Regions from separate parts of the Streptomyces sp. NPDC057697 genome, predicted to be linked through region 3. Evidence: riboswitches for the same ligand, from Rfam matches in the RefSeq annotation. Region 3 holds a riboswitch; each other region holds the start of a gene.

Evidence for each region. A riboswitch is a leader RNA that binds a small molecule or an ion and turns the genes downstream of it on or off. The one in region 3 is predicted to bind thiamine pyrophosphate.
Region 1: it holds a riboswitch for thiamine pyrophosphate, as region 3 does, so the genes downstream of both, thiO (glycine oxidase ThiO) here and thiC (phosphomethylpyrimidine synthase ThiC) in region 3, are expected to answer to the same signal.
Region 2: it holds a riboswitch for thiamine pyrophosphate, as region 3 does, so the genes downstream of both, ACFVFH_RS26020 (thiamine ABC transporter substrate binding subunit) here and thiC (phosphomethylpyrimidine synthase ThiC) in region 3, are expected to answer to the same signal.

Annotation. Positions count from the first base shown of each region.
Region 1 covers NZ_JBHVJA010000001.1:341,949-344,205, forward strand. The annotation lists gene ACFVFH_RS01545 (NAD(P)/FAD-dependent oxidoreductase) at 1-768, opposite strand, end outside; TPP riboswitch at 929-1,041, shown strand; gene thiO (glycine oxidase ThiO) at 1,039-2,223, shown strand; gene thiS (sulfur carrier protein ThiS) at 2,220-2,257, shown strand, end outside.
Region 2 covers NZ_JBHVJA010000011.1:101,400-103,656, forward strand. The annotation lists gene ACFVFH_RS26020 (thiamine ABC transporter substrate binding subunit) at 1-871, opposite strand, end outside; TPP riboswitch at 945-1,061, opposite strand; gene rlmN (23S rRNA (adenine(2503)-C(2))-methyltransferase RlmN) at 1,117-2,223, opposite strand.
Region 3 covers NZ_JBHVJA010000003.1:245,631-247,887, reverse strand. The annotation lists gene ACFVFH_RS10895 (YibE/F family protein) at 1-1,012, opposite strand, end outside; TPP riboswitch at 1,083-1,216, shown strand; gene thiC (phosphomethylpyrimidine synthase ThiC) at 1,209-2,257, shown strand, end outside.

The DNA of each region.
Region 1 (2,257 bases), on a different contig from region 3:
GGCGATGCCGGAACCGGCCAGCCAGCCGGTGGCGGGCCGTGCGCCGATGCCGACGACGACCGCCCCGGCCGGGACGGTGCGGCCGTCCGCGAGGACCACCCGGCCCGGCTCGACGCGGGCGACCCGGGCTCCGGTGAGGAGTTCGGCGCCGCTCGCCGCGTACCAGGCGGCCATCGGGGCGGCGACCTCCGCGGGCACCGCGCCGGCGAGGGGCCGGTCGGCGGCCTCGACCACGGTGACCGCGCAGCCCGCGGAGCGGGCCGCGGTGGCGAACTCGGCGCCGATCCAGCCCGCGCCGACGACCACGACGCCGTGCCGCTCGTCCAGGACCGGGCGCAGCCGTGCCGCGTCGTCGAGGGTGCGCAGCAGATGGACGCCGGGAACGCCCTCGGCCCCGGGCAGGACGACCGGTTCGGCGCCGGTCGCGATCACCAGGACGTCGTAGGGGACGGGCCCCGACCCGGTGTCCAGCTCGTGCGCCGAGGGCCGCACTCCGGTGACCTCGCGGCCCAGCCGGAGATCGATCTCCAGCGCCTCGAAGTCGATGTCGAAGGCGGAGTCCTCGGCCTTGCCGAGCAGCACCGCCTTGGACAACGGGGGCCGGTCGTAGGGCTGGTGGGGTTCGGCGCCGATCAGGGTGACGGGGCCGGTGAAGCCCTGCTCCCGCAGGGCCACCGCGGTCTGCACCCCGGCCATGCCCGCACCGACGATGACGACGCGGCGTCCTGCCCGCCGTTCCGGCTGCTCCGACTGCTGCTGCTCGCTCACCCGTACACCTTAAGCACCTGATAGATCATCAGAAAAGGGCGAGTGCTCCGGCCGCACCCGTCCCGCCGTTCTCCCGGGGCTCCGACGGGGCCCGCGGCGGAGGGAACGCGGCGGCCACGCCCTTACCGGGCCCGGGGGACGGGGTTTAGGGTGGCCGACGTAAAGCACTCGCGGGAGCCCGGACGCACCGGGCTGAGAGGGAGGCTGGGCGGCCTCCGACCGTACGAACCTGATCCGGGTCATGCCGGCGAAGGGAGGGGCTGGAAGCCCATGCGTTCTTCTCGGAACGGAAACGGATCCGACGTGCTCGTCATCGGGGGCGGGATCATCGGCCTGGTGACCGCCTGGCGGGCCGCGCAGCGCGGACTGCGCACGGCGGTCGCCGACCCCGGGCCGGGCGGCGGGGCGGCCCGGGTGGCGGCCGGAATGCTGGCCGCCGTCACCGAGCTCCACTACGGCGAACAGCTGCTGCTGGGCCTCAATCTCGCCTCCGCCGCCCGCTATCCGGCCTTCGTGGCCGAGCTGGAGGCGGCGAGCGGGCGGGAGACCGGATTCCGGACCTGCGGCACCCTGGCCGTCGCGCTGGACGCCGACGACCGCGCCCAGCTGCGGGATCTGCACGCCCTCCAGCGGCGTTCGGGTCTGGAGTCGGAGTGGCTCACCGGCCGTGAGTGCCGTCGGCTGGAGCCGATGCTCGCGCCGGGCGTGCGCGGCGGTCTGCGGGTGGACGGCGACCACCAGATCGATCCCCGTCGGCTGGCGGCCGCCCTGCTGACCGCCTGCGAACGGGCCGGGGTGGTCTTCCACCGCGACCGGGTGGAGCGCCTGGGTGTGGTGGGCGACCGGGCCGCCGGGGCGGTGCTCGCCGGAGGTACGGAGCTCGCGGCCGACCAGGTCGTGCTCGCCGCGGGCAGCCTCAGCGGCCGGCTGCCGGGGCTGCCCGAGGAGGTCGTGCCGCCGGTCCGGCCGGTGAAGGGCCAGGTGCTGCGGCTGACCGTGCCCGCGCCGTACGCGCCGTTCCTGAGCCGGACCGTCCGGGCGGTGGTCCGGGGCAGCCATGTCTATCTCGTACCGCGCGAGAACGGCGAGCTGGTCGTGGGCGCCACCAGCGAGGAGCAGGGCTGGGACACCACCGTCACCGCGGGCGGCGTCTACGAGCTGCTGCGGGACGCCCACGAGCTGGTACCCGGCATCACCGAGCTGCCGCTCACCGAGACCCTGGCCGGGCTGCGCCCCGCCTCCCCCGACAACGCCCCGCTGCTCGGCCCCACCGCCCTGCCCGGCCTCCTCCTCGCCACCGGCCACCACCGCAACGGGGTGCTGCTCACCCCCCTCACCGGTGACGTCATGGCGGAGTTCCTCACCGGCGGCGAGCCGCCCGAGCAGGCCGCCCCTTTCACCCCCCGCCGTTTCCCGTCCTCCGCCGCCCCCGTACGTCAGGAGCAGCCCGTATGACCGCCGAGCCCGTACCCCACACCCTGTCCGTGTC
Region 2 (2,257 bases), on a different contig from region 3:
CCTTGAGCAGGCCCGCGAACTCGATCTGGCGGAAGCAGGTCCCGGTGGCCACCCCGGTCGGCGCGGTCTTCGGCTGCGGCTTCGCGTACAGCACCTCGACGGGCGGGCTGGAGGCGTACGAGACGACGAGCGGCCGGTCCGCCTTGGCCTTCCTGCCGCCCGCGGAGCCGGAGAACTCCTCGTTGTACGCCTGCTCCCAGCCGTCGACGACCTTGACGCCGTTGTCCTTCAGCTTCTTCCAGTAGTCCTGGTAGCCCTTCTCCCCGTAGGTGGCGACGGTGCCGAGGAGGAAGCCGAGGCCGGGCGAGGAGGTCCCGGCGTTCTCCGTGACGAGGAGGTTCTTGTACGCGGGCTTCGCCAGGTCGTCGAAGGACTGCGGCGGCGCGAGCTTCTTGTCGGCGAAGTACTTCTTGTCGTAGTTGACGCAGATGTCGCCGGTGTCGACCGGGGTGACCCGGTGCTGGTCCGCGTCGAGCCGGGTGTCCGCCGCGACCCGGCCGAGGCCCTTCGCCTCGTACGGCGTGAAGAGCCCGCTGTCGAGGGCGCGGGAGAGCAGCGTGTTGTCGACGCCGAAGAACACGTCGCCGCGCGGCGAGCCCTTGGTGAGGATCTCCTGGTTGAGCGCGACACCCGCGTCGCCGCTCTTCAGCACCTTGACGGTGTAGCCGGTCTCCTCGGTGAACTCCTTCAGCACGTCCTTGGAGGCGTTGAAGGAGTCGTGGCTGACGAGGGTCACGGTCTTGGAGCCCGAGCCCTTCGTACCGCCGGTGGCCGAGTCGTCGGAGCTCCCGCATCCGGCGAGTGCGGTGACGCCGAGCGCGGCGGCGACGGCCGATGCCGCGAGCTGCCTGGTCCTGCGCGTGGTGCTCATTGTGGATTCCTCCTGGGTTTTGGCCAGGAAGAGACGCGGCCCCGCCCGCGGGAAGCGGGCAGGGCGCAACAGCATGAGTTGATGACCGAACTTCCTACCCGGAATGACCCGGGCGAGGTTCAGAGGGTCTGCGGCCGACCTGTCCTCGGTGCCGCACTCTCAGCGCTGTGGCGCTCCCCTGTCGGAATATGAAGTTGATTTCAGGCCCAGATTACACGGGCACGGGGGCCCGCCCGGGGGCGGCCTCAGCGCTCGGCCGCCGCCAGCTGCCCGCAGGCTCCGTCGATCTCCTGGCCACGGGTGTCCCGCACGGTGACCGGCACCCCATGGGCCGCGATCGCCTCGACGAACGCCTTCTCGTCCTCCGGGCGGGAGGCGGTCCACTTGGAACCGGGCGTGGGGTTCAGCGGGATCAGGTTGACGTGCACCCGCTTGCCCTTGAGGAGCCGGCCGAGCCGGTCGCCGCGCCACGCCTGGTCGTTGATGTCGCGGATCAGCGCGTACTCGATCGAGATGCGGCGGCCGGACTTCTCCGCGTACTCCCACGCGGCGTCCAGCACCTCCGCCACCTTCCAGCGTGTGTTCACCGGAACGAGGGTGTCACGCAGCTCGTCGTCCGGGGCGTGCAGCGAGACGGCGAGGCGGCACTTGAAGCCCTCGTCCGCGAAACGGAGCATCGCGGGCACCAGGCCCACGGTGGAGACGGTGATCCCGCGCTGCGAGAGCCCCAGCCCGTCCGGCTCCGGGTCGGTCAGCCGCCGGATCGCGCCGACCACGCGGTTGTAGTTGGCGAGCGGCTCGCCCATGCCCATGAAGACGATGTTGGAGAGCCGCGCCGGACCCCCGGGGACCTCCCCGTCACGCAGCGCCCGCATCCCGTCCACGATCTGGTGGACGATCTCGGCGGTCGACAGATTGCGGTCGAGACCGGCCTGCCCCGTCGCGCAGAACGGGCAGTTCATCCCGCATCCGGCCTGCGAGGAGATGCACATCGTCACCCGCTCCGGGTAACGCATCAGGACGGACTCGACGAGCGTGCCGTCGTGCAGCTTCCAGAGCGTCTTGCGGGTGGTGTCGTCGTCGCAGCTGATGTGGCGGACCACGGACATCAGGTCGGGGAACATCGCCTCGGCGAGCTTGTCCCGCGATCCGGCCGGGATGTTGGTCCACTCGGCCGGGTCGTGCGCGTACCGCGCGAAGTAGTGCTGCGAGAGCTGCTGGGCGCGGAAGGGCTTCTCGCCGATCGCGGCGACGGCTTCCTTGCGCTCGGCGGGCGTGAGGTCGGCGAGGTGCCGCGGCGGCTTCTTGGCTCCGCGGGGCGCGACGAAAGTGAGTTCTCCGGGCTTAGGCATGGTTCATCCAGTGTCGCAGACGGAACGGTGAGGG
Region 3 (2,257 bases):
GGTAGAGCCCTCGCACACCCAACGACGGGTTGGCCTGGTGCAGTTCCCAGACCGCCGATGTCTGGGTGACGGTCACGTCGTCGAGGACCCCGAGCGATCCGATGATGACACCGGCCAGCAGCAGTCCGCTCATGTCGATGTGCGGGTACAGGCCGTGGATGAGGCCGGTGTTGTCGTCGGTGTTCCCGGTGAGGCTCGCCCAGCCGATGAAGAGCGAACCGAGCAGCCCGATCAGCAGCAGTGAGATCAGCGTGCCGATCACCGCCACCGAGGTGCGGGCGCTCGGACCGTGGCACATGTAGAGCGCGATCAGCATGATCGCGCCGGCCCCGACCACCGCGACGAGCAGCGGATTCGAGCCCTGGAGTATGGCCGGAAGGATGAACAGGGTCAGCACGGCGAACGACACGGCGAGCGCGACCAGCGCCATCACCCCGCGCATGCGGCCCACCGCGACCACGACCAGGGCGAAGATCCCGGCCAGCAGGGTCATCGGGAACTTCCGGTTGACGTCCGTCACCGAGTACTGAAGATCGTGGGGCGCGTCGGGGGCGTACGCCACGACCACGCCCTGGCCCCGGCGCAGCTGGCGGGGCGAGTCGGGCTGGACGATCTCGGTGAAGGTCCGGCCCTGGTCATGACCGGTCGTCACCTCGATCGTGGCGTGCCCGCACAACCCCCGTGCGCTCTCCGAGGGCGGTGTGGTGTCCCCGCCGACGGGCGTCTGAACCGCGTTCACGTCCTTGCAGTCCACCTTGTCGACACTCACCACCTTTCCCTGCTGGGTCTGCCGGTCGAATCCGACGCCGGTCCGTTCGTGCGGCGGCGTGCCACCCGGCCAGAGAGCCACCAGACCGACGAGGACGGCGGTGGCGAACGGGATCAGTACGGCCGCGATGACCTTGCGCAGATGTGTGGAGACGGGGGCGGCAGGGCCGTGGCCGTGCGAGTGACCGTGGTGCTGGTCCTGAGGACGGCTCTGCGGTTCGTGGGCGATATGGGGGGACGTCACCGGCCGATCATCGCAAGAAGGAACGGGCCCTCTGTTCATCACGGCGGAAGGGGCGCTAGCGTGGAGGAACCTTTGCACACGCGGGAGCTCGGAGCACCGGGCTGAGAGGGCGCTGACATCCGTACGTCCGTACGGGACGGGCTGCGCCGACCGCCGAACCTGTTACCGGGTAATGCCGGCGTAGGGAGTAGGTCTCATGACCACAGCGGACGCACGCACGCCTGCCTCGAACCAGAGCGACGAGGCCGGGAAGTCCATCGGCTGGCACAAGGGGTACGTCCAGGGCTCGCGCCCGGACCTCCGGGTGCCGGTCCGGCAGGTGCACCTCACCAACGGCAAGGACGTGACGCTGTACGACACGTCGGGGCCGTACACCGATCCCACCGTCGAGACCGATGTCCGCCGCGGTCTCGCACCGCTGCGGGAGAACTGGATCATCGCCCGCGGCGACACCGAGGAGTACCCCGGCCGCCCGGCCCGCCCCGAGGACGACGGGCTCAAGCACACCTCGCCCCGGGGCGGGCTGCGCAACCTCGACGCGGTCTTCCCCGGCCGCCCGCGGCTGCCGCGCCGGAGCCGGGACGGGCGGCCCGTGACCCAGCTCGCGTACGCCCGCCGGGGCGAGATCACCCCGGAGATGGAGTACGTGGCGATCCGGGAGAACGTCGATGCCGAGGTGGTGCGCGAGGAGATCGCGGCCGGGCGGGCGGTGCTGCCCGCCAACGTCAACCACCCCGAGATCGAGCCGATGATCATCGGCAAGCGGTTCCTGGTGAAGGTCAATGCCAACATCGGCAACTCCGCGGTGACGTCCTCCATCGAGGAGGAGGTGGAAAAGATGACGTGGGCGACGCGCTGGGGCGCCGATACCGTCATGGATCTGTCCACCGGCCGCAACATTCACACCACCCGTGAGTGGGTTCTGCGTAATTCACCCGTTCCGATCGGAACCGTCCCGCTCTACCAGGCCCTCGAAAAGGTCGACGGCCGGGCGGAGGAGCTGAACTGGGAGATCTACAAGGACACCGTCATCGAACAGGCCGAGCAGGGCGTCGACTACATGACGGTGCACGCCGGCGTGCGCCTGCCGTACGTACCGCTGACCGCGCGCCGCAAGACCGGCATCGTCTCCCGGGGCGGCTCGATCATGGCGGCGTGGTGCCTCGCGCACCACAAGGAGTCCTTCCTGTACGAGCACTTCGAGGAGCTCTGCGAGATCCTCGCGGCCTACGACGTCACGTACTC